Regions from separate parts of the Naumannella cuiyingiana genome, predicted to be linked through region 1. Evidence: predicted binding sites of a transcription regulator. Region 1 holds the regulator's gene; the other holds the start of a gene.
The links. The regulator HrcA, encoded in region 1, represses chaperone genes, less so after heat shock. The targets are predictions, from matches to a motif close to TTGGCACTCGNNNNNNNCGAGTGCCAA.

Region 1 (14,427 bases):
CGCTTGCCGAGCCGGGCCGGCAGAGCCGATTGATCCGCTCGTTCAGCGGGCGGGTGGCGCGCGGGCTGGGCAACGCCTGGACCGAGGAGTTCGAGCCGTACGCCCCGGCCGCGTTTCCCGCAATCGATCAGTTGACCAAGCCGCTTCGTGCCGCGGCGACGAAGGCCGACGACGCGGAGTCGATCAACCTGTGGGCCGGCACCGGGTGGGGTTTCGCCCGCGCCGAACCGGCGGCGGTGATCACCCGGCGCCTGGCCGGGTGATCACCGCGTACCGATCGGTCAGGAGCGGAACTGGCGACGCAGCAGCAGCGCCGCACCGGTGAGCATCGCGAGCCCCGCGGTGATGGCGACCATCCCCGCCGGACCGCCGGTCTGGGCGAGGTTGCCGCCGCCCGGCACCTGCTGGGTGCGCACCGCATCGCCCCCCGAGCCCTGATCGCCCGCGCCGCCGACCGCGGTCGGCTGGCTGGTGGGCTGGTCACCGGGCTCGTCGGTGGGCGTGGGGTCGCCGGTGGCGGTCGGCTCGTCGGTGGGCGCGGGCTCGCCGGTGGCCGTCGGCTCGCCGGTCGGCGTGGGCTGGCTGGTGGCCGTGGGCTCGCCGCTCGGGGTCGGTTCCTCGGTCGGCGTGGGCTCCTCGGTGGGAGTCGGTTCGGTGGTGGCGGACGAGTCGAGCTGCAGCGCGCGACTCATGATCTTGTTCAGGTCGGTCTCGTCGATCAGGCCGGTCACGTTCGCCGCGCCGGGTCCGAAGGCCGCGACCCGAACCTGTGTGCCCGAGTGGGCGCCCGTCGGGTAGATGATGCCCATGTCGGCGCCGTCCTTGGTGCGCAGCTTGATCGACGGGACGACGTCGTCTGCGTCCTCGGTGATCTGTGAGTTGTGGGAGTGATCGGCGGTCACGATCACCAGCGTGTTCCCATCGGCCTTGGCAAAGTTCAGCGCCTCCTGCACCGCACGGTCCAGCGCGACCGTCTCGCCGATCTGGCCGCAGGCGTCCCGCGCGTGGTCGGACTTGTCGATCGAGGCGCCTTCCACCTGGAGGAAGAAGCCCTTGTCGTTGTCCAGCAGCTCGATGCTCTTCTTGGTCATCGCCGCCAGATCGGGCGAGGTCGCCGGTACGGCCGGGTTGGGCTTGCAGGTCACGGCGTCGCCGTTCGCGCCGCCCGGGGTGGCCGGCGTCGGCTCCCACTCGGTCGCCATGTTCTTGGGCTCGAACAGGCCGAGCAGCGGTGCGTCCTGGTCGGCCCTGGTCACGCCGTCCAGCGCCGTCTTGTCGTTGATCAGTTGGTAGCCCTGCTGTTGGGCGCTCTCCAGCACAGTCTTGCCCTCGTACTGCCCGGCGAGGATCGTGTCGTCGAAGTAGCTGGCGCCGCCGCCGAGCGTGACGTCGGGGCGGGTGGCGAGCAACTGCTCCGAGATCGAGCCAGGCCCGCCCTTGTCGAGCGCGTCGTCGCCACACTGTTCGATCCGCGACGGGCTGTAGCAGGCGCGCTGCTTGACGCTCGCCACCTGCACCGCGGGGGTGGCGTCCTGGATCTCGGAGGTGGTGATGTCGCCGGTCTTCAGGCCGTTCGCCTTGGCCGTCTTCAGGATCGAGGTCAGCGGGTTGCCCTGGTAGTCCACGGCGACCGCGTTGTCGTAGGTCTTGGAGCCCGTCGACCAGGCGGTGCCGGTGGCGGCGGAGTCGGGCACGTAGTCCGGGATTCCCTCCCGGGTCACGCTGTAGGTGGTCATCTGCCCGGTGATGGGCAGCGCGTCGATGCCGGGCAGCGAGCCCGCCGCACCGTACTGGTAGTTGCGCGCCTGGGTGATCTCCTGATCTCCCATGCCGTCGCCGATCACCAAGATGACGTTCTTGGCGGGCCCCTTGCGTGCCTGCTCGATGATCTGATCAGTCTTGTCGCCGTCGAGCCGATTGGCCCCGAACGGGTCGGTCACGGCTGCCGTGGCGAACCCGCCGCCGAGCAACAAAAGACCAGCGGCACCCATCGCCACCGGTACCAGCTTCTTGCGCATCTCAGTCTTCCCTCCGGGAGTGTGTGGGATTCGACGGAACTACCGGCGGGTCAACGGCGGGGCGCTGCTCGGTGGCTGGCCGGTGACCGTCGGGTGAACACTGCGCTCGCTAGCCTTCGCGCATGGGGAGTGTCGGAGCAGCAGGTGGCGAGGGCGTGTCCCGCGCCGTCGCCGCGTTGCGGGCTGCGGGCATCGCGTACCGGATCGTCGAGCACGAGCAGGTCGGCTCGGCGGCCGAGGCGGCCGCCGCGCGCGGTGTCGCCGAGTCGGCGTTGATCAAGACGCTGGTGGTACGCCGCGGCGCCGGCGACCATCTGTTCGTGCTGGTCGGCGCGGACCGCGAGATCGCCTGGCCGAAGCTGCGGGCCCTGCTCGGGGTCGGCCGGATCTCGATGCCGGACGCGGCCTCCGCTCGGGAGGTGACCGGCTACGAGCGCGGCACGATCACCCCGTTCGGGTCGCTGACCGCGCTGCCGGTGATCGCTGACGCCGCGCTGATCGGACAGGTCGCCATCGGCGCGGGCGGCCACGGTGTGGCGGCGATCGTCGACGCCGACGAGTTGATCGCCGCGCTCGGCGCCGAACGCGCCGACGTCACCGAGCCCAGGGGCTAGGTCGGTCCCGACGGGCTCGACCGGCGTATCGGCAGCCTCGCGCCGAAAGCGACCACTCGTCGGGGTTTCGGCTGGTTTTGGGGGCGGAGTGTGGCCTGAACTCTGGCGAGCGGTCGGTAATGGCGGTTGGGTGTCGTTGGTCTCGACGGGCTCGATCGGCGTATCGGCAGCCTCGCGCCGAAAGCGACCACTCGTCGGGGTTTCGGCTGGTTTTGGGGGCGGAGTGGTGGCCAGAACTCTGGCGAGCGGTCGGTAATGGCGGTTGGGTGTCGTTGGTCTCGACAGGCTCGACCGGCGTGGGGCTCGACGGGCGCAGGCCGTAGGGTCGGGCCATGACCTACCAAGGCCCCCGACCAGACATCGGCATCATCGGTGGATCCGGCTTCTATGAGTTCCTCGACGACCCCGAACGGGTCGCGGTCGAGACGCCGTTCGGGCCGCCGTCGGCCGACCTCGCGATCGGCGACGTGGACGGGCGGACCGTCGCCTTCCTGCCCCGGCACGGCGAGCGGCACCAGTTCCCGCCGCACCTGGTCAACTACCGCGCGAACCTGTGGGCCCTGCGTTCGGTGGGGGTACGCCAGGTCCTCGCCCCGTGCGCGGTCGGCTCGCTGAAGCCCGAGCTCGGCCCGGGCACCTTCGTCGTCCCCGACCAGGTGGTGGACCGCACCTGGGGTCGCGGCCAGACGGTCTACGACCTCGAGGGCGATGTCGTGCACGTCGCCTTCGCCGACCCGTACTGTCCTCGCGGCCGACAGGTCGTGCTCAACGATGCCGGCGCCGCCGCGGGCGAGGTCGTCGACGGCGGGACGCTGGTGGTGATCCAGGGCCCACGCTTCTCCACCCGCGCCGAGTCGCAGTGGCACTCCGCCGCCGGCTGGTCCGTGGTCGGGATGACGGGGATGCCGGAGGCCTCGATCGCGCGCGAGCTGGCGATGTGCTTCACCACGGTCGCGATGGTCACCGATCACGACGCCGGCGTCGCCGAGGGCGAGCACGTCACCCACGCCGAGGTGTTGAAGATCTTCGCCGGCAACATCGATCGGTTGAAGGCACTGCTGCGCCAGGTGATCGGCAACCTGCCCGGTCCCGAGTCCGATGCCGACGCGACCTGCAGTTGCCGCCGGGTGCTGGACGGCATGAAGCTGCCCATCGAGCTGCCCTGACCCGGGCGTACTCGCCGGTGCGCGCCTAGGATGGCGCGATGCCCTCCGCCCTGCCCGACGGCGAACCCGCGCCCGCCGACGGTGCCCTGCCCGACGCGGCCCGCGCCGAACTCGGCGAGCGGGCGTTCGGGATCTACCTGCACGTGCCGTTCTGCGCGACCCGGTGCGGCTACTGCGACTTCAACACCTACACCGCGGCCGAGCTCGGTCCAGGCGCCAACCGGGCCGACTACGTCGACGCGGCGATCGCCGAACTCGATCTTGCCGCCCGGGTGCTCGGCGACACCCCGCCCGTCGCGACGATCTTCGTCGGCGGGGGTACGCCGACCCTGCTCCCGCCGGCCGACCTGACCCGCTTCGTCGCCGCCGTGGACGCCCGCTTCGGCCTCGCCGCCGACGCCGAGGTGACCACCGAGTCCAATCCGGAGTCGGTCACCGATGATGATCTTGCCCGGCTCGTCGACGGCGGGTTCAACCGGATCTCGTTCGGGATGCAGTCCGTCGTGTCGCACGTGCTGGCGATCCTCGACCGCACCCACACCCCCGACCGGCCGCAGCGGATGGCGCACGCAGCGCGGCGGGCGGGCTTCGCGCAGGTCAGCCTCGACCTGATCTACGGCACGCCCGGCGAGCGGGCCGAGGACTGGGCGGCGAGCGTGGCGGCCGCGCTGTCCGCCGAACCCGATCATCTCTCGGCGTACGCCCTGATCGTGGAGGAGGGCACCAGGCTCGCCGGCCGGGTCCGCCGCGGGGAGCTGCCGATGCCGGACGACGACGATCTCGCCGACAAGTACCTGCACACCGAGCGCGCCCTGACCGAGGCGGGCTTCGCGGCCTACGAGATCTCCAACTGGGCGCGACGGCCCGAAGCGCGCTGCCGGCACAATCTGGGCTACTGGCGCGGCGACAACTGGTGGGGGATCGGTCCCGGCGCGCACAGCCATCTGGGCGGGGTGCGCTGGTGGAACGTGAAGCACCCGCGGGCCTATGCGCAGCGCCTCGCCGCGGGCGAATCACCCGCCCACGGCCGCGAGGTGTTGGACGCGCCCACCCGGCGTACCGAACGAGTGCTGTTGGAGCTGCGGACCAGCGACGGACTGCCGGCGACGGTGCTCGGCCCGGCCGGTCGCGCCGCCGTCCCCGGGCTGCGCGAGCGGGGGCTGCTGGCCGGGAGCGACCCCCTCCGGTTGACCGTGGCCGGCCGACTGCTCGCCGACGCCGTCACCCGTGAGCTCCTGGACTGATCGGCGCGCCCCCGACGCTTCGGCGTGCTGATGTGTTGACAATGGCGACACGTCGGGGACACCGAACCGAAGGGGCACCGCCATGCTTCGCCACTGTCCACCCCCCAGCCGACATGCCGCTCGCGTGATCGTTGCTGCCCTGCTGGGCGCCGCCCTGGTCGCGGGCCTGGTCTTCGCTGGTACACCGCTGCCGGCCGACGTCGCCGCGGCGGCACCGCCCACCCGGGCGAAACCGGTCAAACCGCGGATCGACTCGATCGCCATCCCGGCCGCCGGCCGGACGGAGCGGCAGGCCGGCAAGCGCCCGGTGGTGGCCGAGCTGCGCCAGCGCGCCACCGAACGCTTCTCCACCTTCGGCGTCACCTGGGACGCCGGTCCCGCCCCCGCCGTCGACTACCGCGTCCGCCGCGACGGGAAGTGGACCGACTGGGCGGAGCTGCCGATCGACGACGCGACGGTCGCCGGGGGCGAGGAGGGGACCCGCCCGGGTTCCGCGCCCGTCTACGTGGGCTCCGCCGATGGCGTCGACCTGCGGGTCCGGGGCGAGCGCGCCCCGAGCGGCCTGCGGGCGGACCTGATCGACGCCGGGACGACGGCGGCCGATGCGAATCCCGAGACCCTGCAGGCGCCGTCCGGCGCGCCGGTGCCGACCCGCCCGGCCATCGTCTCCCGGGCCGGCTGGGGCGCCGACGAGAGCCTGCGGACCGACTGTGGCAAGCGCTACGGCACGACGGTCCGGGGTGCGGTGGTGCACCACACCGAGGGCAGCAATTCCTACAGCTCGGCCGAGGCGCCGGGCGTGATCCGCGGCATCTACGCCTACCACGTGCAGAGCCGCGGCTACTGCGACATCGCCTACAACTTCCTCACCGACCGGTACGGCAAGATCTACGAGGGCCGGGCGGGCGGTGTCGAACTGCCGGTGCACGGCGGCCACGCCCGGGAGTGGAACACCGACACCGTCGGTGTGGCGATGATGGGCAGCTATGTCTCGACCAACCCGCCGACGGCCGCGCTGGACGCGACGGCCAGGATCATCGCCTGGAAGCTCGCCGGCAACTACCGCAACCCCAAGGGCACCGTCACGCTCGCCGGCAAACAGGTGAATGTGATCTTCACCCACGGCGACGTGGTCGCCACCGACTGTCCGGGGGCGAAGATGCAGGCCCAGATGCCGGCCTTCCGGGACCGCGTCGCCGCGCTCGCGGACTACCGCACGGGCAGCTATGAGAAATGGCGCTCCCTCGGCGGGGAGTCGGGTTGGGTCGGCTCACCCTTCCGGCTGGAACGCCGCGCCTACGGCGGCGCGGAGACCCAGTTCGCCGGCGCCGACATCCTCGGCAAGGACGGCCGCATCCACGCGGTTCGCGGCAGCATCCGCACCCGGTACCGCCAGCTCGGGTCCGGGGCATCCTTCCTCGGCTTCCCGATCACCGACGAGATCGACTGGCCGGGTGGCAAGGGCAGCCGGTTCGCCAGCGGCGGCATCTACTGGTCCGCCACCACCAATCGCGCCATCGAGGTCCGGTCGGGCATCAACGGCGTCTACGTCAGCGGCGACCACCCGTCCCAGCTCCGGCAGCCGACCGCCACCGAGCGGGCATCGGCCGTCGCGGGCGTGCCCTACCAACAGTTCGAGAAGGGCCGGATCTACTGGTCGAACAAGCGTGGGTACGCCGTCTACGGCAGCATCTACCGTGCCTACGCCGACCTCGGGCACGAGCGATCGCGCCTCGGGCTGCCGACCAGCAGCGAGTTCGACGTCTCGGGCGGCCGGGCGAACAACTTCGTCGGCGGCCGGATCACGTGGAACCGCAGCACCGACCGGGTGACCGTCACCTACAACTGACCGGCCAGGACTGACCGGCTGGGCCCGACCCGGGCGCCGCGCCGCGTGGCGGCGCGGCGCAAGGGGCGTACCGGTCTAGCCTGCCTCGGTGGCATCATCCGGCGACCGGTACGGCACCGACGTCCTCAGCCCCGGCTGGCAGCGCGCGGGCAGGCCCGCGAGCTCCGAGGTCCCGCTCGCGCTCGACCTGGTCGTGGAGGAGCCCAGCTCGGGCTTCTGCGGGGCCGTCGTCCGCTGGGAGAACGGTCTCGTCGTGTTGGAGGACCGGTCGGGCAAGCGGCGCAGCTTCCCGATCGGCCCCGGCTTCTGGATCGACGGGGCGCCGGTGACGCTGGTCCGTCCGCGCCGGGGGCCTGCCGCGCAAACGCGTACCCGCAGCGGGTCGCGAGCTTCCGAGACCTCGGCGAGGACGGCGCTGCCCAGCCGGATCTTCGTCGAGGGCAGGCACGATGCCGAGCTGGTCGAGAAGATCTGGGGAGACGATCTTCGACACGTCGGGGTCGTGGTGGAGTATCTGAACGGCGTGGATGATCTTGAGGCGGTCGTCGAGGAGTTCGCGCCGCGGCCGGGTCGCCGGCTCGGCGTGCTCGTTGATCATCTCGTCCCCGGATCGAAGGAGGCTCGGATCGCCGCGCGGGTCGCGTCCGGGCCGCACGGGGAGTTCGTCTTCGTCACCGGGCACCGGTTCATCGACATCTGGGAGGCCATCTCGCCCGAGCGGGTCGGCCGTCCGGCGTGGCCCCGGGTCCCGAAGGGCGAGGACTGGAAGACCGGCGTCTGCCGGGCGATGGGCTGGCCGCACGAGAGTCCGGCCGACATCGGGAAGGTGTGGACGGCGCTGCTGAAGCGGGTCCGCTCCTGGGATGATCTTGATCCGCGGCTGCTGACCGAGGTCGAGAAGTTGATCGACTTCGTCACCGCCGATCATCCCGCCTGAGTTCGCCGGCGGCCGCGGGTCAGCTCGTCCGGTAGCGCGGGGCGGGGCGGCGGCAGGGCTCGATCCGCTCGGCCCAGCGCAGTTGTGCCCGCGCGATGCCGCGCAGGCCGGCCACGAGGACTCCACGCACGGCGGCGAAGCGCGGCGGCGCGGGGGAGTCGTCGATCATCGGGGCGTCCGGCAGTGCGGAGCGGTTCTCGGCCCGGATGGTCTCGATCGGCATCGGGTAGTACACGGCAATCTCCTTGATCAATCGGTGGTCGGGACGGGGCCGGTGGTGCGGCGTACCACCAGCTCGGTGGGCAGGGTGATCTGTTCGGTGGGCTCGGCCTCGCCGATCAGCAGCTCGCCGACGAGGCGGCCTTTCTCCTCGATCGGCTGGCGCACGGTGGTCAGTCCGGCGGCCGCGGCCTCCGGCACGTCGTCGAAGCCGGCCACCGAGATGTCGCCGGGCGCGTCGAGTCCGCGCACGGCCAGGGCATCCAGCGCGCCCAGGGCGAGCACATCGCTCAGCCCGACGATGGCGGTCGGTCGGTTCCGCGAGTCGAGGACGTGCGCGGCGGCCAGGCGGCCGGCCTCGCGGGTGTTGTGGCCGCCGGTGAACACCCGGATCCGGGCGTCGGGCAGCGCGGACTCCAGCCCGGTGATCCGCGGCGCGAGGTAGGTGCCGCGCCAGTCCTGGCCGAGCCCCCGGGGCTGTTCGCGCCCGCTCTCCAACTCGTCGCAGAGCACGACGATCTCCCGATGGCCGAGCGCCGCCAGGTGTTCGCCGAGCTGCCGCCCGACCGCCCGGTCGTCCACGGCCACCCAGCAGCCCTGGGGGGAGACGTCGGTGCCGATCAGCCGGACGCCGCGGCGACGCGCCAGCTCGATCAGGTCGCCGCGGGTGGTCAGGCAGAGCGCGGCCATGCCGTCGACCTGCGCGCGGCGCGCCGCCTCAATCCCGTCGGGGTCGTCGTCGTTGACCGGCAACAGCAGCAGGCTGGTGCCGTGCTGCTCCAGGACGCGGGTGAGCGAGCGGATCAGCGCGATGGCGTAGGGATCGGAGAAGGCATAGGACAACTGCTGGTGGGTGACCAGGCCCACGGAGCCGGACCTGCCGCGGCGCAGGCTGCGGGCCGAGGCGTCCGGGCCGGCATAGCCGAGGTCCTCGGCCTTGGCGAGGATCCGGTCGCGCAGCTCGGCCGACAACTGGTCGGGCTTGTTGTAGGCATTCGACACGGTCGCGGCCGACACCCCGACCGCCTCGGCGATCGTTCGCAGCGTCACCCGGTTGGTCATCCAGGCCCTCCTCGGTTCGTCCCAGCACCGTCTGTATCGATTAACTAGAACGATACAGAACGAGCCGCCGGGTAGGCAAGGTCACCCGTGTGCGAGTGTTTGTCCGTGCCGAGATTCACCCTGGACGACACCTCCACCGAGTCCGTGCTCGGGCTGCTCGAACGGGTCGCCGCCGAGATCATCAATCCGCGTTTCCGCGCCCTGAGCGGCGGACAGATCGCCGAGAAGAAGCCCGGTGACTACGTGACGGTCGCCGATCGGGAGTCGGAGGCGGCACTGACCGAGACCTTGCAGGCGGCCGATCCGGGAGCCTTCGTGGTCGGCGAGGAGGCCGTCGCGGCCGATCCCGGCCTGCTGGACCGGCTGGCCGCGGCCGAACACGCCTACGTGATTGATCCGCTGGACGGCACCCGCAACTTCGTCCGCGGCTCCGACGATCACGCCATGCTGCTCGCCGAACTGCGCGACGGCGAAGCGGTGCGCGGGTGGATCTGGCAGCCCCAGCACCAGCTCGCTGTCGTCGCCGAGCGGGGTCGCGGGGTGCTGCGCAACGGCGCCCGGGTCGTCGCCCCGCCGGTCAACGACCCGCCGAATGTCGCCACCTCGATGTCGACCAGGCACTTCGACCCGCCGGGAATCGAAGCGGTGCGGACGCGCTGGTGCTGCGGGGTGGACTATCCCGATCTGCTGGCCGGCACGATCGATGCCCTGGCGTACCGCAATCCGAAGCCGTGGGACCACGCGGCGGGCGCGCTGATGGTGCGCGAGCTGGGCGGCGTCGTGCGGTTCGCCGACGGCACCGATTATGTCCCCGGCCGGCCGGTCGAGTCCGGGCAGATCCTGTTGGTGGCGTCCTCGCCCGCGGTCGCCGAGCAGATCGGGCGGGGCTGACTCAACTCCCGCCGCGCTCCAGCACGATCGGCAGTTGCGGTCGCGCCCGGACGCCGGCCGAGGCGAGTTCGGCGTAGGCCCGCGCGATGTGCGGCGCGACCGTCTCGGTCGGCCAGGGCCAGTTGCCCGCCGCGCCGGCATCGGCCTCGGCGATGCCGCGCTCGATCAGCGCGCGTGCCTCGCCCGTGACGGCCGCCAGTTCGGCGCGCTGGGTGATCACGTCGGTACGCGACATCGGGCCACCGTGCCCGGGAATCACCACCGCGTCCTCGCCGAGCACCCCGACCAGACCGTCCAGCGTCGCCGGCCACTGGCCGAGCGCGCTGTCGGGGCCGGCCTGCGGCACGCCCGCCGACTCCACCAGGTCGCCGGCGATGACGACCTTCGAGTCCGGAACGACCACGACCAGATCGCCCTCGGTGTGGCCCGGGCCCAGGTGGACGATCTCGACCCGGCGACCGGACAGGTCGATCCCGCGGGCCAGGTGCAGCAGGGTGGTCGGCGCTACCAGGTCGGCCGGGGACAGGCCGAGCCCGGCGAGATCGGCGGCCGTCGCCGGATCCTCGAGGCGGTTGGCGAGGCTGGCATGGCCGAAGGACGGTACGCCGGCCAGCCCCGCCAGCCCGAACCAGTGATCGCGGTGGCCGTGCGTGATCACCACGCCGGCGGGATCGGTGCCGGTCAGCTCGACCACGTCGGCGCGCAGCCGCGCCCCCTGCTCCGGGCTCGAACCGGTGTCCACCAGCAGTCCCGGCGCCTGCGGCGTACCGCCGAGCACCAGGGCGATGTTGACCGAATCCGGCTCGGCGACGGCCACCAGCACGCCCGGCGCGGCCTCGCGCCACTCGAGGAAAGTCACCTCGCCAGCCTAACCGCGCGCGAGCGCTAGACTGGCACTCCGCTGCAGAGAGTGCCAGCAAACCGAGTGCCAGCAAACCGAGTGTCAGCCATTCGCGAGAACCAGGAGGGGGCTGTGGACGATCGCAAGCTCGACGTGCTGCGCGCCATCGTCACCGACTACGTGTCCAGCCACGAGCCGGTCGGGTCGAAGGCGCTGGTCGATCGGCACAACCTCGGCGTGTCGTCCGCGACCGTCCGCAACGACATGGCCGTGCTGGAGGACGAGGGCTACATCACCCAGCCGCACACCAGCGCGGGCCGGATCCCGACCGACAAGGGCTACCGGCTGTTCGTCGACCGGATCGCCGCGCTGAAGCCGCTGTCGCCGGCGGAGTCGCGAGCCATCCAGGCCTTCATGTCGGGCGCGCTGGATGTCGACGACATCGTCACCCGAACCGTCCGGCTGCTCGCCCAGGTGACCCACCAGGTGGCGATCGTGCAGTACCCGATCGTCTCCTCGGCAACCGTCCGCCACATCGAGCTGGTGCCCGTCAGCGACGATCGGGTGCTGGTCGTGCTGATCAACTCGACGGGGCGGGTCGAGCAGCGCACGGTGGAGACCGGAGAGATCGCCCATGCCGACGTGGCCGAGCTGGCGGAGCGGATCAACGCCCGGCTGGTGGGTGAGCGGCTGGCGGCTGCCGCGGAGTCCCTCGACGGCCTGCCCGGGTCCGTGCCCGAGCGGCTCGCTGCGACCGCGGGCAAGCTCGCCGCGGCGCTGGGTACGATGCTCGACACCGAGGTCGCCACCCGCGTTGCCGTCGGCGGCGTACCCAATCTGACCAGCTTCGGCCCCGGTTTCGACGCGGTACGCCCGGTGCTGGAGGCACTTGAGGAACAGGTCGTGCTGCTCACCTTGTTGAGCGAGGTGGGTGATGACCCGGTGACCGTCCGCATCGGCGCGGAGAACCCCTACCGGGAGCTGAGCGCGACCTCGGTCATCGCCAGCGACTACGGGCAACACGCCGGCGTCCGGGCGAGCCTCGGCATCGTCGGCCCGACCCGGATGGACTATCCCTCGACCATGGCCTCGGTCCGGGCGGTGGCGCGCTATGTCGGGCGCTTCCTGTCCGAGCGCTGAGCCGGAGAACGACGAAGGAACCAGATGAGCATGGACTACTACGCGGTGCTCGGCGTGGAACGCAGCGCGTCCGCGGAGGAGATCAAGAAGGCCTACCGCCGGATGGCGATGAAGGTGCACCCCGATGTCGCGCCGGGCCCGGAGGCGGCGGAGAAGTTCAAGCAGATCTCCGAGGCCTACGAGATCTTGTCCAATCCGGACAAGCGGGCCCTCTACGACCGCGGCGGCGATCCGCGGATGGCCGGCGCGGGGTTCGGCCGCGGTGGCGGGTTCGGCGGGTTCGGCGGCGGTTTCACCGGCGGAACGGCCGGCTTCGACTTCGGCGACCTGATCGATGCGATGTTCACCGGGCAGACCGGCCCCCGCGGCCCGCGCTCGCGGGTGCGGCGCGGGCAGGACTCGGCGGTCCCGATGACGCTCGACCTGGCGGAGGCCGCGTTCGGCACGACCGTCGAGACGACCATCGACACGGCGGTACGCTGCGCGACCTGCGAGGGCCAGGGCACCCAGCCGGGCACCCGGCCCGAGCGCTGCAACACCTGCCGGGGCGCCGGTGAGATCACCCAGATGCAGCGGATCGGGATCGCGGGCATCCGCACCTCCCAGCCCTGCCCGAACTGCCGGGGCTTCGGCGTGACGATCCCGCACCCCTGCGTCGAGTGCGACGGCGAGGGCCGGGTCCGGCAGACCGAGACGCTGCAGGTGAAGATCCCGGCCGGGCTGGAGGACGGCGTGATGATCCACCTGCCCGGGCGCGGCGAGGTGGGACCGGGCGGCGGCGAGCCGGGCGACATCTACGTCAAGATCGCGGTCCGCCCGCATGCCGACTTCCGCCGCGACGGCAACAACCTGGAGCTCGTCGTGCCGATCCCGATGACCGCGGCAGCCCTGGGCACCCGGGTCGACGTGCCCACCCTGGAGGCCGACCTGGTTGCCTCCGGGCGCGAGGACTTCGCCGATGCCGAGACGACGGTCGAGGTGGAGGTGCCGCCGGGCACCCAGTCGGGGACCAGGATCGCGCTGCCCAATCGCGGCATCCCGCGCCGCCGCGGGCGCGGGCGCGGCGAGCTGGGCGTCACCTTCCTGGTGCAGACGCCGACCAGGCTGACCAAGGAACAGCGCGAGCTGCTGGAACAACTTGCCGCCGAGCGGGACGAGACGCGCGTCGAGGTGCGCGGAGGAGCCGGGCGCGGGATGTTCGGGCGGTGGAAGGACCGCCTGGCCGGCCAGTGAGCGACCCCGTCTTCCTCGCCGACGCGGCCCGCGATGCGGCGATCGGTGACGCACTGGTGCTCGACGGGCCCGAGGGTCATCACGCCTCGGTGGTACGCCGACTCCGCGCCGGCGAGTCGATCATCGTCGCCGACGGCGCCGGCGCCGCCGTCCGGGGACCGGTCACCGAGGTGGCCAAGGGCTGGGTCGCCATCCGGGTCGACGAGCGGCTCGCCCGGACCGAGACCGGCCCGCGGTTCGCGGTCGCCCAGGCGCTGGCCAAGGGTGATCATGCCGAGCGGGCGCTGGACATGCTGACCGAGGTCGGTGTCGCGGAGATCATTCCGTGGCAGGCGGCCCGGTCGGTGGTGCGCTGGCAGGGGGAGCGGGCGGCGAAGTCACTGGCGAAGTGGCGCACCGGTGTGCGCGAGGCCACCAAGCAGTCGCGGCGCTTCCGGGTGCCGGAGGTCTCGACGCCGGTCGGGACGGCAGACCTCGCCCGGCGGGTGGCGGCCGCGGATCTGGCGCTGGTGCTGCACGAGGAGGCCGATGATCAACTCGCCGAGCTGGCGCTGCCGACCTCCGGGGAGATCTTGATCATCGTCGGCCCCGAGGGCGGGATCGCGCCCGAGGAGCTGGATCGCCTGGTTGCCGCCGGCGGGCGGCCCGTGTTGATCAGCGACGGCGTGTTGCGTACCTCGACCGCCGGGGTGGTCGCCCTGGGTGCCTGCCGGAACCGGGCGCGATCATGACGGGTTTCTCCTTCGAGGTGGGCGATCGGCTCGCCGGCGAGCGCGGGCGTACCGGTGTGATCACGACCCCGCACGGCAGGATCGAGACGCCCGCGTTCATCGCCGTCGGCACCAAGGCGACCGTGAAGGCCGTCCTGCCGGAGTCGATGCGTGAGCTCGGCGCGCAGGCGCTGCTGGCGAACGCCTACCACCTGTATCTGCAGCCGGGCAGCGACATCGTCGAGGCGGCCGGCGGGCTGGGCCGATTCATGAACTGGCCGGGCCCGACGTTCACCGACTCCGGCGGCTTCCAGGTGATGAGCCTCGGCGTCGGGTTCAAGAAGGTGCTGGCGATGGATGCGGCGGGCCTCGGCGACGACGACGTGATCGCCGCCGGCAAGGAGCGGATGGCCCATGTCGACGACGACGGCGTGACGTTCAAGTCGCACCTGGACGGCACGATGCACCGGTTCACGCCGGAGGTCTCGATGCGGGTGCAGCAC
Region 2 (14,427 bases), 1.8 Mb from region 1:
CCCGTTCCGGGTCTGGTTGCTGACGAATGTGCCCTACGTGCTGGTCGCGCTGAGCGGCTCCGGCTCGGCCCTGGTGGGCATCGGTGCGGCGATCCACATCGGCGACACCTGGTGGCCGCTGGCGGCGATCATCGGCGCGCTGAGTGCGATCAAGTTCGACTGGCTGTTCTGGTTGGCCGGTCGGCTGTGGGGCGAAGGCATGATCGACTGGCTGTTGGGCGGCGCGGCGAAGCAGAATGCGGGCTGGCTCAGCCGGACCCGGCGCAAGATCGCACTGTGGTCGCATCGGCTGGCGCAGCGTTGGGCGATCCCGATGATCTTGTTGACCTATGTTCCGGTGCTGCCGATCCCGTCGGCGATCGTCTTCGGTGCCCTCGGCATGGGCGGGATGCGGCTGCGTACCTTCCTGATCATCGACTTCCTCTGTTCGCTGGCCAACCGCGCGCTCTATCTGTATCTGGGCTACCGGATCGGGCTGCCCGTGCTGGAGGTCCTGGAGGAGCTGAACAAGTGGTCGCTGTGGATCGGCCTGGGCCTCGTCGCGGTGATCGTCTTCTTCGCCTTCCGGAACGCCTCCAAGGCCGATGTCACGGTCAAATCCTCATCCAAGGAGTGATCAGCGCAGCGGCAGGACCGGCTCCGTCTCGGTCCGGGGACCGCGGATCCGGCGCTCGGACTCGGTGATGGCGACATCGTTGATGCTCGCCTCGCGGCGCGACATCAGGCCATCGGCGTCGAACTCCCACAGCTCGTTGCCGTAGCTGCGCCACCATTGGCCGCCGATGTCGTGCCATTCGTACTGGAAGCGCACCGCGATCCGGTCGGGGCCGAAGGTCCACAGGCTCTTGCGCAGGACGTAGTCCAGCTCCCGTTGCCCCTTCGCGGTGAGGAAGTCGATGATCTCGGCACGGCCCTGCAGGAACAGGTCGCGATTGCGCCAGACCGAGTCCGGTGTGTACGCCAGCGCGACCCGCTCGGGATCGCGGGTGTTCCACGCGGCCTCGGCGGCGAGCACCTTGCGGGCGGCCGAATCGGCATCGAACGGGGGCAGTGGCGGGCGTTGGTCCGGCATCGGGTGTCCTGTCCGTGGAGAACGATCGTTCTCCGGTAACCTAGAGAACGAACGTTCTCACGTCAAGGGGGTACGCCGTGACCGCAGATCCGCTGCTCGATGCCGTGGAGAAGTTGATCAACGCCCACGGCGTACAGGCGGTCGGCATGGACCGGGTACGCGCGGCGTCCGGATTGTCGCTGAAGCGGATCTACGGGCTCTATCCGAACAAGCAGCGCCTGGTCGCGGCCACGCTCGCGCGTCGCGACGAGCGGTGGCGGGAGGAGCTGGCAGGAGCGGTCGACGACGCACCGGACAAGGTGGAAGCGCTGTTCGGCTGGCTCGGCGCGTGGTTCGCCGAGCCAGACTTCCGCGGCTGTCTGTGGGTGAACGTGCACGGCGAGCTGGGCGGTGATCATCCGGAGGTGCTGGCGCAGGTGCGGGCACACAAGGTGGCCTTCCGCGACCAGGTGCTCGGTTGGTTCGCCGATGCGGGGCCCGAGATCGCCGAGGAGATCTGGCTGTTGGCTGAGGGCGCGATCGTGACCGCCGGGATCACCGGCGATGTCGGTGCCGCGTCCCGCGCGGGCCGTGCGGCCAGGCGACTGCTCGGCGGCGAAGCGGCTCCCCGGCGACCCCGCTCGCCCTAGGATCGGCCCATGACCACGAGCGGCGAGCCGATCCGGCGGCCGTCGTGGCTGCTGTCGGAGACGCGACGCTCGCTGGTCAGCACGGTCGCGGCGACGGTGTGCACCGCGATCATCACCACCGTGTGGATCTCGCTGGACCGGCGGGTCCTTCCCTATGCCGTCGGCATCGGCTGCGTCGTCGCCTGGACCTTCCTGGCTGCCATCAACGCGGCTCTGACCTGGCGGGCCCACGGTCGCCTCAGCGGCCCGGCGCTGGCCGAGGCGCTCGCCGCGGACCCGGCCACCGATCGACGAGGTGCCGGAACGGGTCGGCGGATGCCCTCGTGGTCGGTGGAGGCGTCGGTGCTCGCACTGGCCGTGGTGTGTCTGCTGCTGTTCCTGCCCGGGGCGCGATCGCTGCCAGCCCTGCTCGGCGCAGCGTTGGTGATGATTGCTGCGTCATGGGTGAATGTCGCGATGGCGTACGCCCTGCACTACGCGCGCGAGGACCGGCGCGAGCCGGGAATCTCCTTCCCGGGCACCGAGGAGCGCGGCTTCGACGACTATCTCTATCTGGCGATGGCGATCCAGACCACCTTCGGCACCACCGATGCCGAGATCCGCACTCGCCGGATGCGACGCGCCGCGATGACCCACGGCGTGCTCGCCTTCGCCTTCAACACCGTGATCGTGGCCATGATCATCTCGCTGCTGCTCGGTATCGCCTAGCCGGCACGGTAGTCCTTGATCACGGCGGCCAGCGTCGTGCGGGTGCGCTGCAGGCAGTCGATCCGATCGTCGATCCTGTCGAGTTCGGCGGCGAGGCGCTCGGCCAGCCAGGGGGTACGCGCGGCTGGATCGTGCACACAGGGCAGCACCTCGCGGATGGTCTCGGTGCCGAGGCCGGCCGCGAGCAACTGGCGGATCAGGCGTACCCGCTCGACCGTTGCGTCGTCGTAGTGGCGCTGGCCACCGAGGCTGCGCTCGCTGGTGATCAACTCCTGTTGCTCGTAATAGCGCAGCGACCGGGCGCTGGCGCCGGTCGCCGCCGCCAGATCGCCGATCCGCAGCCCGGATACCGAATTCGTCGTCGTCATCGCTTGCCCCTGACATTGATGTCAGGTTCTATCGTGCCAGCATGACGCTCACCGAACCAACCCCCACCCACGCCGACGCCGGTGTCGATGCCCTGTTCGCACCGACCGAGCTCGCCGGAATCGCGCTCGGCAACGCCTTCGCGATGGCACCGATGACCCGCTTCCGCTCCCCGGGCGGAGTGCCCGGGCCGGACGTGGCGGCCTACTACCGGCGCCGCGCCGCGGGTGGGGTCGGCTTGATCATCACCGAGGGCATCCTGGTTGATCATCCGAGCGCGGGCGCCGAGGACGCGGCGCCGCGGTTGGAGCGCCCGGCCGCCGAGGCCGGCTGGCGGATTGTGGCCGACCAGGTGCATGCCGCCGGATCGAAGATCATCGCGCAACTGTGGCACCAGGGCAGTGAGCGGGAGGGCTTCGACGGCGGCGTGGCCTGGACGCCCTCGGGCGTACGCGAGGACGGCTCGCCGGCCGGGCGGGCAGCGACGATCGCCGATCTTGACGAGTTGATCAGCCGGTACGCGGCGGCGGCCGGCGCGGCCCGGCGGGCCGGCTTCGACGGGGTCGAGGTACACGCCGCGCACGGCTATCTGCTGGACGAGTTCTTGTGGCGGGCCACCAACCGGCGTACCGATCGTTATGGGGGTACGCCGCGCAATCGCGCGCGGCTGGTCGCCGAGATCGTCGCCGCCGTCCGGGCCGAGGTCGGCGCGGGATTCCCGGTCGGGCTGCGCTTCTCGCAGTTCAAGGAGCGTGACTTCGATGCGGTGATCGCCGACCATCCGGACGAACTGGCCGCGCTCCTGACGCCCGCGGTCGAGGCGGGAGTCACGCTGCTGCACGCCTCGGCGCGCCGATTCTGGCGACCGGCGTTCGACGGATCGCCCCGCACGCTGGCCGGCTGGGGCCGCGAGCTGACGGGGCTGCCGGCGATCGCCGTCGGCTCGTTCGGGCTCAGCGCCGCCAGCCTCGCCGATCCGGAACGCTCGCTGGCGGCGGTGGCGCGGCTGCGCGAGGCGGGCGAGTTCGACGCGCTCGCGCTGGGTCGGCCCCTGCTGGCGAACCCCTGCTGGGTCAACCATGTCCGCCGGGGCGAATTGGGCGCGCTGATCGACTACAGCAAGGAACAGGAGGAGGTCTTCGCCTGAGGGGAGAGCGGGTCGACCGGGACGAGCCCCCAATCGGAGTCGAACCGATGACCTTCGCTTTACAAGAGCGCTGCTCTGGCCTCTGAGCTATGGGGGCAAAGGGCGCGGGCCAGTCTAGCCGGTGCGCTGCTCCCGGGGGACCACGGCGGACCCGCGCGTGGAGGACGGCTCAGCCGCCGGGCGCGGCCAGGTAGGCGGTCCCGGTCCCGGTCGCGGTGACCGCCTCGCCGGCGGGGAGGAAGGCCGCAGCGCCGGCGTCGATGATCAACTCCGACGCCCCGGTCAGGGTGAGCTCGCCGTCGCCGACCAGCACGATCCTGGCTGCGCCGGCCGCCGGAAGCTCCAGGCCGGCGGGCGAGGCCAGTCGCCAGATCGCGAACTCGGGCGCCGGGGTGGGGTAGCGCAGCAGTCCCGGCGCCTCCTCCACGCCGGTGATGATCGTCGGCGCGCCCGGCGTGAAGTCGACGATCCTGCCCAGCTCGGCAGTGTCGATGTGCTTGCGGGTCAGCCCGCCGCGCAACACATTGTCCGAATTGGCCATGATCTCGATGCCGGTGCCGGACAGATAGGCATGCAGATTTCCGGCGCCCAGGAAGATCGCCTGGTCGGGCTCGAGCTCGATCCGGTTCAGCAGCAGCGACGCCACGATCCCGGGGTCGAGGCCGAACGCGCGGTCGAGTTCGAGGACGGTACGCGCGAGCGCCCCCGGTCGGCCGCCCGCCTCGGCATAGGCCCAGGCCGTGTCGACCACCTTGCGTACCTGGAAATCGGCCAGGCCGAGTGCGGCGAAGAACGCCGCGCGCAGCGGGTCCGGTCCGTCCAGCTCGGCGACCAGCGGGCGCGGGGCATTCAGCGTGTTCAGCGCGTCCCGGGCGTCATCGACGGTGCGGAAACCGCACAGCGCCGAGAACGGTGTCCGCGCGATCAGCGCCTCCGGCTTCGGCCAGTTGTCGGCGTAGTTGCGCGTCGGCGCGCCGGGATCGACGCCCGCCGCGCGCTCCGCGGCGTACCCCTGCTGTGCCTGTTCGCGCGTCGGGTGCGCCTGCAGGGACAGCGCCCGGTCGGCCGACAGCACCTTGAGCAGGTAGGGCAGCCGGTCGCCGAATGCCCGCCGGGAGTCCTCGCCCAGCCATTCCGGGTGCTCGGCGAGCGCGGCATCCAGGCCGGCGCCGCCGGGCAGCGTCGCGGGGGCCGAGGTGTGGGCGCCCAGCCAGTACTCGGCGTGCGGCTCGCCGGTCTCGGGTACGCCGAGCAGGCGCGGGATCGCATCGGTCGTGCCCCACGCGTAGTGCTGGATCCGGCCGGTCAGCAGATGCATGGCCGCAGTCAAACAGACGCCACGACACGCGAGTAATGACAGCGGTGTGATTTGCACCTAGCATTGCCGCATGGCCGACCCCGTCCAGCAGACCTCCCCCGTCGCGGCGCCGACGCTGTCCGAGCGCGATCGCGATCTCCTCGATTTCGAGCGCGAGTGGTGGAGTTTCGCGGGGTCGAAGGAGGAGGGCATCCGTGCCCGTTTCGGGTTGTCGACGACGCGCTACTACCAGGTGCTGAATGCCCTGATCGACAGCCCGGTGGCGCTGGCCTATGACCCGCTGCTGGTGAAGCGGCTGCGCCGGCTGCGTGAGTCCCGTCGCCGGGCGCGCTCGGCGCGCCAGCTCGGTTTCGATCCGCAGGACAGCTAGTCCCGGGTGCGGTAACCGCCGCGTTCCAGGCCCGCGAGCGTCTCGAACAGATTGGCGCTCGCCCGATCGCCGGTGCGCAGCATTGACCAGCCCATCGCCAGCAGGTACGCCGGGAGGAACGGCAGGCCGAGCAGCGCGAACCACTGCCACGCATGCGCCTCCTCGTGCGCCAGCATCTCGCGGTGCCGGCCGGTGAGGGTCGGGGCATCGGTGGGCGTGATCACGACATCGCCGACCGTGAACGCTCCCGCCAGCGGGAACGGCAGCCGGTAGCCCTCCGCCACGAACATGCCGCGGGGCCCACGTTTCATGTTCGCGCCGCCCAGCCGGGCGATCGCCAGCCCGAGCAGCGTGGAGCCGTTCAGCCGGTTGCCCAGCTCGCGGAGTTGCCACAGGTGCATGCCGGAAGTCTGGCAGGAGAGCCGGATGGGCAGTCCTGGGCGGGTCTGACTCCATCCGCGGGCTGAATCGGCAGGTGCGGGCTGAGTAACGCTCGCGGCTGACGGTTGGGTTCGCGTTTGGGCGGGTCTGGCTCCATCCGCGGGCTGAATCGGCAGGTGCGGGCTGAGTATCACTCGCGGCTGCCGGTTGGGTTCGCGGGTGCCGGTTGGGTTCGCGGATCGGGAGTCGCGGGGGTGGGCCGGGGTGGGTGAGGCCGCCCCGAGGTCGTTTGCACTCTCGGGTGCCGAGTGCTAAACATGACATTGGCACTCCTCTACCGAGAGTGCCATCCGGCAAGCCGGTGAGGGAAGGCGTACGCCGACCCGTCCGTCGCGGGCACCAGCCTTGTCACAGTCAACCTGACACACCCATTCGTACGGCTTCGGCCGGGAGGAATCGGAAGACACATGGCAAAGCTCATTGAGTTCGACGCGGAGGCCCGCCGCGGCCTGGAGCGGGGCATGAATGTCCTCGCCGACGCGGTGAAGGTCACCCTCGGCCCGAAGGGCCGCAATGTCGTGCTGGAGAAGAAGTGGGGCGCCCCCACCATCACCAACGACGGCGTCTCGATCGCCAAGGAGATCGAGCTGGAGGACCCCTACGAGAAGATCGGCGCCGAGCTGGTCAAGGAAGTCGCCAAGAAGACCGACGATGTCGCGGGCGACGGCACAACCACCGCCACCGTGCTGGCCCAGGCCATGGTGCGCGAGGGCCTGCGCAACGTCACCGCGGGCGCCAACCCGATCGGCCTGAAGCGCGGCATCGACAAGGCCGTCGCCAAGATCGCCGACCAACTGGCCGACAATTCGATCGAGGTCGACTCCAAGGAACAGATCGCGGCCACCGCCTCGATCTCCGCGGGCGACCCGCACGTCGGCGAGGTGATCGCCGAGGCGATCGACAAGGTCGGCAAGGAGGGCGTGATCACGGTCGACGAGTCGAACACCTTCGGGCTCGAGCTCGAGTTCACCGAGGGCATGCGCTTCGACAAGGGCTACATCTCGCCCTACTTCGTCACCGACCCCGAGCGCATGGAGGCCGTCCTCGACGACCCCTACATCCTGATCGTCAACTCCAAGGTCAGCTCGCTGAAGGACCTGCTGCCGGTGCTCGAGGGCGTCATGCAGACCTCCAAGCCGCTGCTGGTGATCGCCGAGGACGTCGACGGTGAGGCCCTGGCCGGCCTGATCGTCAACAAGATCCGCGGCACCTTCAAGTCCGTCGCGGTCAAGGCCCCGGGCTTCGGCGACCGGCGCAAGGCCATGCTCGGCGACATCGCCATCCTGACCGGCGGCCAGGTGATCTCCGAGGAGGTCGGCCTCAAGCTGGACGGCGTGACCACCGAGATGCTCGGCCGCGCCCGCCAGGTCGTGGTGACCAAGGACGAGACCACCATCATCGACGGCGCCGGCGATGCCGAGCAGATCAAGGGCCGGGTCAACCAGATCCGCGCCGAGATCGAGAACAGCGACTCCGACTACGACCGCGAGAAGCTGCAGGAGCGGCTGGCCAAGCTGTCCGGCGGCGTCGCGGTGATCAAGGTCGGCGCGGCCACCGAGGTCGAGCTGAAGGAGCGCAAGCACCGCATCGAGGATGCCGTCCGGAACGCGAAGGCGGCCGTCGAGGAGGGCATCCTCCCCGGTGGCGGCGTCGCGCTGCTGCAGGCGGCCAAGACCGTCGACGTCGCCGACCTGACCGGCGACGAGGCGATCGGCGCGGCGATCGTGAAGAGCGCGGCATCCGCCCCGCTCAAGCAGATCGCGGCCAATGCGGGCCTCGAGGGCGGCGTGGTTGCCGACAAGGTCGCCAACCTGCCGGTCGGCGAGGGCCTGAACGCGGCCGACGACACCTATGTCGACATGGTCAAGGCCGGCATCATCGATCCGGCCAAGGTGACCCGCTCCGCGCTGCAGAACGCGGCGTCGATCGCCGGGCTGTTCCTGACCACCGAGGCCGTCATCGCCGACAAGCCGGAGAAGGCCCCCGCGGCCCCCGGCGGTGACGGCGGCATGGGTGGCATGGGCGGCATGGACTTCTGAGTCCCGTTCACCGAACATCCCACCGAGGGCGGTCCCGACAGGGGCCGCCCTCGGGCGTTCTCGACCCCCGCCGGTGGGCCGTGCCGCCGTGCCGCCAGCCTGGCGGCACAATGAGCAGGTGAGCGATCCGACGTACCCGGTCATCGACGGCCACAACGATCTCCCGTGGCAATTGCGCGAGGTTTCCTACGATCTCGACAAGATCGACATCTCGCGGCCGCAACCGCACCTGCACACCGATCTCCCGCGCGCCCGGGCCGGCGGCCTGGCCGCACAGTTCTGGTCGGTCTTCGTGTCGGGCACGCTGCCCGAGCCCGAGGCGGTGGTCCAGACGCTGGAACAGATCGACGCGGTGTACGCCCTCGCGGCGCGCTATCCCGATGATCTTGTGCTGGTGCGTACCCCCGACGAGCTCGACGCCGCGATCGACGCTTGGCGCCCCGGCGGTGCGATCGCATCGCTGATGGGCGCGGAGGGCGGCCACAGCATCGCCAATTCGCTCGGCGTGCTGCGCGACCTGTTCCGGCTCGGTGTGCGCTACCTGACCCTCACCCACAACCAGAACACCGCCTGGGCGGATTCGGCCACGGACGAGCCCGCACACGGCGGACTGACCGACTTCGGCCGCGAGGTGGTCGCGGAGATGAATCGCCTCGGCATGTTGGTCGACCTCTCCCACGTCTCGCCCGACACCATGCGCGACGCCCTCGACGCCACGACCGCCCCGGTGATCTTCTCCCATTCCTCGGCCCGCGCGGTCTGTGATCATCCGCGCAATGTGCCCGACGAGATCCTTGCCCGGCTGCCGGACAACGGCGGCCTGTGCATGATCACTTTCGTGCCCTACTTCATCTCGCCGGCGGTCCGTGCCTGGTCGCTGCGCTGCAACGAGGCCGCCCGCGCCGCCGGGGTCGACCCGCGGGACCTGGCGGCGCTGGATGCCTTCCGCGCGACCTGGACCGAGCCGCAGCCCGAGGCCGGGCTGGACGATGTGATCGCCCACCTGGAACACGCTCGCGAGGTGGCCGGGATCGACCACATCGGCCTGGGCGGCGACTACGACGGGGTGGACCGGCTGCCGCGTGGGCTCGAGGACGTGTCCGGCTACCCGCGCCTGTTGTCCGCGCTCGCCGAGCGGGGTTGGTCCGCGGCCGACCTGAACAAGCTCGCCCACGGGAACCTGCGCCGGGTCTACCGCGCCGCCACCGAACTGGCCGGACGCTGATCCGATGTCTGGTGCGCTGCTCGAGGTGATCTGCCTGCACGCGGCCGACGCGCGGCGGGCAGAGGAGGGCGGCGCGGACCGGGTCGAGTTGCTCGGCAGCCTGGACGACGGCGGCATGTCGCCGGAGCCGTCGCTGGTCGAGGAGGTGCGCGACGCGGTCGGGGTGCAACTGCGGGTGATGTTGCGGCTGCGGCCGGGCTTCGGAACCGACGGCGCGGAGGCGGTACGCCTGCGCGGGCTCGCCGCCAGCTACGTGGACGCGGGCGCCGACGGGCTCGTGCTCGGCTTCCTGAACGGCCACAGCGAGGTCGATGCGTCGGTCGTCGAGGCCATCACCGCCGACAGCGACTGGCCGTGGACCTTCCACCGGGCGATCGACCAGGCCCTCGACCCGCGGCGTGCCTGGCGTACCCTGCTCGGCCTGCCGAACCTGGACCAGGTGCTGACCGCCGGGTCCTCGCGCGGCGTGGCGCACGGCTTGGACGAGTTGATCGCGCTCGCCGGATCGGACCCGCGGATCGCAAAGTTGATCATGGCCGGTGGCGGCCTGGCGCCGGAGCACGTGCCGTGGCTGGCCCGGGCCGGGGTGCGGGCGTTCCACATCGGCGCGCCGGCGCGGCCGGGCCGCAGCTACCGGGCCTATGTGGATGCCGATCTGGTGAGGACATGGAAAACCCTGGTCGACGACTCGGTTACCCGCGCCGCCGACCAGGGTCGGTCCGGTTGAGAACTGCTCAGAAGGCCTTGCCGGCCGCCTTCGCCTCGGCGGTCGCCTCGGCCCGGCGGTCCTTGGCCGACGACTTGGCCTCGGTCAACCGCTCGGTCTGCGCGGGCGCGGTCTGGGCCACGGAATCGCTGGTCTCCGAGCGAAGCATCCGCGACGTGCTCGGGGCGCGCGACGCATCGGGCGCCGCCAGGTCGACGAACTGACCCTCGACGCCGCCGCGGGCGCGGTTGCCCTCGCCGACCGGTGCCGGGTCGTTGCCGGTCCCGGACAGCTTGCCCGCGATGATGTTGTCGCTCACCACGGCCTGACCGTCAGTATTGGACACGGTCAGGTTCTTGCCGAAGAAGTTGGCCCCGTCGCAGGTGGCGAGGTCACCCGAGCCGCCGATCTGCAGGCCCTTGCCGTTGCCGTCGTAGCGGGCATCGCCGTAGACCTCCGAGGCGCAGACCACACCGCCGTCGGTGTTGCCGGTCACGGTCAGGTTCTTGCTCAGCACCGAGTTGTAGACATCGGTGTAGGCGCCGTCGGTGCTCGCGACGTTGCCGCCGACCGTGGAGTTCTCGATCAGGGTCTCGCCGGTCGACACGGTGACATTGCCCGACTGCTGTGAGCCCACCAGGAAGAAGAAGCCGGGGTCGGCCGCGCCGTCGACGGTCCGGCCGGTGTAGTTGCCGGCCACCTTGGTGCTGTCCAGGTAGACGCCGTAGCCGGCGGCCGAGACGACGTTCTCGCCCAGGCTGGCGCCGGTCAGATCGAGGTAGCCGCTGGCCTGGACGGTGACGCGGCCGGTGAACTCGCCGCCCTGGGCGACGAGATTCGCGTCCTTCGCGACGCGCACGGTGCCCTTGACGTTGACATCGGTCAGGGTGCAGGACTGGCCGGAACGTACGACCAGATCGCCCGGAACGGTGACGTTCTCGGCCGTGCCGGAGCAGTAGGTGACGAGGGCGGCGTGGGCTGGGGGTGCCATCAGGAACGTCGCGGCGGCGGCGGCCAGTGCTGCCGATGCGCCTACCGCGCCGGTGATGTGTCGATTCCGCATGTGGGCCTCTCTTAGGGGGAGCCCGGGAGTCGAGTGGGGCCTGACACCCCGAGCATTGACTTGCTCCGGAGCCTAATGACGCCGATCGCGATGGGTCAATGGTCTGATGTCTATTGGTGCCAACGTGTGGTCGAGGGCCGTTCACCCGCGTTCACCGTCACTCCACCAACTGCTCGGGCAATGGCAACCTGTGCACGACGACCAGGGCGGACACGGCGCGGGTGAGGGTGACGTAGAGCCGGCGCAGGCCGGTCGGCCGGTCGGCCTCCCCGGCCACGATCGCGGCCGGTTCGATCACGATCACCTGGTCGAACTCGAGGCCCTTCGCCAGTCCCGCCGGCACCAGATCGACCCGGGATTCCCAGTCCCGCTCGTCCCCGACTCTGCGGTGGTCGATGCCGACCGCGGTCAGGGCGGCGCCGATCGCGTCGGCGTCGGCATCGGCGGCGATCACGCCGATCGTGCCGGGGAGTTCGGCCAGTTCCGCGACCAGCCCGCCCAGCCGGCCGGCCGGGTCGTCGGTCGGCTCGATCCGCAGCAGGCCACCGGACCGGCGTACCGCGTGCGGCGGTCGCAGCCCGGGAGCGATCGTCGGCAGCAGACGTGCGGCGAAGTCGATCACCGCGGCCGGTACGCGAAAACCGGCGACCAGTTCGGTGACCGCCGCGGTGGGCTGACCGAGATGACCAAGGGCGCTCGCCCAGTCGCGGCTGGCCCATGGCGTGGTCGCCTGGGCAAGATCGCCGAGCACCGTGACCGACCCGGTGCTGGCCCGCCGGCCCACCGCGCGAAGCTGCATCGGCGACAGGTCCTGGGCCTCGTCGAGGATCAGATGGCCGAGGCTCGGCGTGCGGTGCAGCCGGTCGGCGGCCTCGTCGACCAGGGCCAGGTCGGCGGCGGTCCAGCGGGCCGAGCGCACGCTGCGGGGCGGGCGGGACCACAAGATCAGGCGCTGCTCCTCGGGGGTCAGGATCCCCTCGGCCGCAGCGGCCAATGCGGTCGGATCCGCCAGCAGGTCGAAGATCACCTGCCGGGCTTGCTGGGCCGGCCACAGGCGCTTGGCGTACTCCTTCACCGGACGAGACCGGGCCACCGCGGCCTGCACCCGATCGTCGGGGGAATCGCCGCCGGCCTCCATCCGCAACAAAACCTGGTGGGCGAGGCGCTGCGGCAGCATCTCCCGCGCCGCCTCGTAGCGGGTACCGCGCCCGCGCAATTCGGCCACGGTCTCCGCGATCAGGTACGCCCCGACGCGGAACTGTCGCGATCCGCGCGGCACCACGAGCGGCTCGTCGGGCTCGCCGAGGCGCGACCAGATGGCGGTCTCGATCACCTCGGCCATCCGCGGGTCCGTCTTGATCATCGCCGCGGCCGGCTCGTCGACACCGGTGATCGCGATGTCGTGGGCCGAGGCGAGCAGCGAGTCCACGGTCGCCTGGCCGGCGTCGATCTCACCCAGGGCGGGCAGCACGTCGCCGATGTAGGACAAGAAGCTGTCGTTCGGGCCGACCACCAACACACCGGAGCGGGCGAGCTGCTCGCGGAAGGCGTACAGCAAGTACGCAGCGCGGTGCAGGCCGACGGCGGTCTTGCCGGTGCCGGGCGCGCCCTGGATGCACAGCGAGGCGGCGAGATCGGTGCGGACCAGGACGTCCTGCTCGGGCTGGATGGTGGCCACGATGTCGCGCATCGGGCCGGTTCGTGGCCGTTCGATCTCGGCCTCGAGAATCGCAGAATGATCATCGCCGGGCGTTCCGCCGAGCAGGTCCTCGTCCTCGAATGCGGTCAGGCTGCCGGCGGCGAAGCCGAAGCGGCGGCGTACCCGGACACCCATCGGCTCGCCCGGCCGGGCCCGGTAGAAGGGCAGCGACAGCGGGGCGCGCCAGTCGATCACCAGCGGCTCGCCGCCGGACTCGGCGGCGATGTGCCGGCGTCCGATGTACAACGACTCGTCGTGCTCGGCACCGGCGGTGGTCGCGCGGTCCAGGCGGCCGAAGAACAACGGGGTGTCCGGATCGGCCTCCAGTGATCGCATCCGCCGGTAGAGGCTCTGTTTCAGGTACTGCGTCGAGACGGCGTCGCCGCCGAGCACGGCCCCGGAGAACAGCGCATCCGCGCGCTCGCGCATCCGGCTCAGGGCGTCGCGCGATGCGGTCAGGTGCTTCTGCTCCGCCGCCAGGATGTGCGCGGCATCGCCGGTGCTGGCTGCGGGCATGACGAGACCTCCGGTGGCCGGTGGGTGGATGGGCAGACGAGCGACGTTACCCGCACGCCCCGTCGCTCGTCCACCGCCGATCGCTACGCTGCGGGGAGTGAGCAGCACCGGCGTACCCGATCGGCCATGGAAGACCCGGACCGCGGTCCGGGTGATAGTCCTCACCGATGATGATCATGTGTTGTTGTTCGCCGATACCGACCCGGGTGTCCCGGGCGTGCATTGGTGGGTGACCCCGGGCGGGGGTGTCGATCCGGGGGAGACCGACCGGCAGACGGGGGTGCGGGAGCTGTTCGAGGAGACCGGACTGCGGGTCGCCGAGGACGCCCTGGTCGGCCCGCTCGCGCGGCGTCGCGTCCAGCACGGCTACAGCGACCAGGTGCTCGACCAGACCGAGACGTTCTATCTGGTACGCACGCCGCGCTTCGAGGTCGACATCGCTGGCCACACCCCCGAGGAACAGCTCACGCTGCAGGGCCACCGCTGGTGGCCGCGGGCCGAGCTGGCCGACGCCGGGGAATGGGTGTGGCCCGGCGAGCTGACGGAGTTGATCAACCGGGCCGAGACCGGGCAGCGTCAACCGCCGCTGGATCTCGGAATCGTGCGCTCGGAATCCACCGTCCCGATCGCGGACTGATCACGAGAGCTCGACCGCGGCGATCGGTACCCACGCTTCGGTGACCAGCCACAGTTGCACCACGGGCTGCTGCTCGAGGTCGAAATCGACGAAGCCGCGTACCTGCTCACCCGCCCGCAGCGTGCCCTGGGTGAGCCGGGGCGCGGCATCGGAGCTGAAGGCAACCGTGTTCGGGGTGGCGCTGCCGTCATCGACCACGAACCGGAAGGCGTTGTAGCGCACCGGCGGACCGGCCGGCTCGCCCGGTCGCCACGGTTCCGCGGCCCGCAATGACACGTCCACCACCAGATAGCTGCGACCGGGCGGGATCGCGCCGTCGCGGGTCCACCGGAAGGAATTGACCCGGAGCGCGCCGGACTCCCCGGCATCGCCCACGAACGCGACCCACTCACCGACCCGATCGGGCGCGGGCGGCAGCGGCTCCGGGGTCGCCGTCGGCGCCGGGACGGGCGGGCTCACCGGACGGCCGGGCAACAACGCCCCCGCGCCGA

Region 2: groL (chaperonin GroEL) is a predicted target of HrcA. The motif match lies at 6,315-6,341, and genes of this name have one in related genera.

Annotation. Positions count from the first base shown of each region.
Region 1 covers NZ_JACBZS010000001.1:601,448-615,874, reverse strand. Annotated here, with positions in the region: gene GGQ54_RS02735 (NAD(P)H-dependent flavin oxidoreductase) at 1-263, shown strand, start outside; gene phoA (alkaline phosphatase) at 282-2,018, opposite strand; gene GGQ54_RS02725 (aminoacyl-tRNA deacylase) at 2,141-2,632, shown strand; gene GGQ54_RS02720 (S-methyl-5'-thioadenosine phosphorylase) at 2,965-3,798, shown strand; gene hemW (radical SAM family heme chaperone HemW) at 3,837-5,042, shown strand; gene GGQ54_RS02710 (N-acetylmuramoyl-L-alanine amidase) at 5,167-6,891, shown strand; gene GGQ54_RS02705 (DUF3097 family protein) at 6,980-7,828, shown strand; gene GGQ54_RS02700 (hypothetical protein) at 7,848-8,063, opposite strand; gene GGQ54_RS02695 (LacI family DNA-binding transcriptional regulator) at 8,078-9,109, opposite strand; gene GGQ54_RS02690 (inositol monophosphatase family protein) at 9,215-10,000, shown strand; gene GGQ54_RS02685 (MBL fold metallo-hydrolase) at 10,002-10,859, opposite strand; gene hrcA (heat-inducible transcriptional repressor HrcA) at 10,974-11,981, shown strand; gene dnaJ (molecular chaperone DnaJ) at 12,006-13,214, shown strand; gene GGQ54_RS02670 (16S rRNA (uracil(1498)-N(3))-methyltransferase) at 13,211-13,945, shown strand; gene tgt (tRNA guanosine(34) transglycosylase Tgt) at 13,942-14,427, shown strand, end outside.
Region 2 covers NZ_JACBZS010000001.1:2,388,838-2,403,264, forward strand. Annotated here, with positions in the region: gene GGQ54_RS11065 (DedA family protein) at 1-616, shown strand, start outside; gene GGQ54_RS11070 (nuclear transport factor 2 family protein) at 617-1,072, opposite strand; gene GGQ54_RS11075 (TetR family transcriptional regulator) at 1,150-1,701, shown strand; gene GGQ54_RS11080 (DUF1345 domain-containing protein) at 1,711-2,409, shown strand; gene GGQ54_RS11085 (MerR family transcriptional regulator) at 2,406-2,777, opposite strand; gene GGQ54_RS11090 (oxidoreductase) at 2,819-3,922, shown strand; tRNA gene GGQ54_RS11095 (tRNA-Thr) at 3,947-4,019, opposite strand; gene manA (mannose-6-phosphate isomerase, class I) at 4,092-5,240, opposite strand; gene GGQ54_RS11105 (DUF3263 domain-containing protein) at 5,311-5,610, shown strand; gene GGQ54_RS11110 (hypothetical protein) at 5,607-6,011, opposite strand; gene groL (chaperonin GroEL) at 6,459-8,090, shown strand; gene GGQ54_RS11120 (dipeptidase) at 8,209-9,315, shown strand; gene GGQ54_RS11125 (copper homeostasis protein CutC) at 9,320-10,042, shown strand; gene GGQ54_RS11130 (hypothetical protein) at 10,050-11,084, opposite strand; gene GGQ54_RS11135 (HelD family protein) at 11,242-13,299, opposite strand; gene GGQ54_RS11140 (NUDIX hydrolase) at 13,397-13,936, shown strand; gene GGQ54_RS11145 (hypothetical protein) at 13,937-14,427, opposite strand, start outside.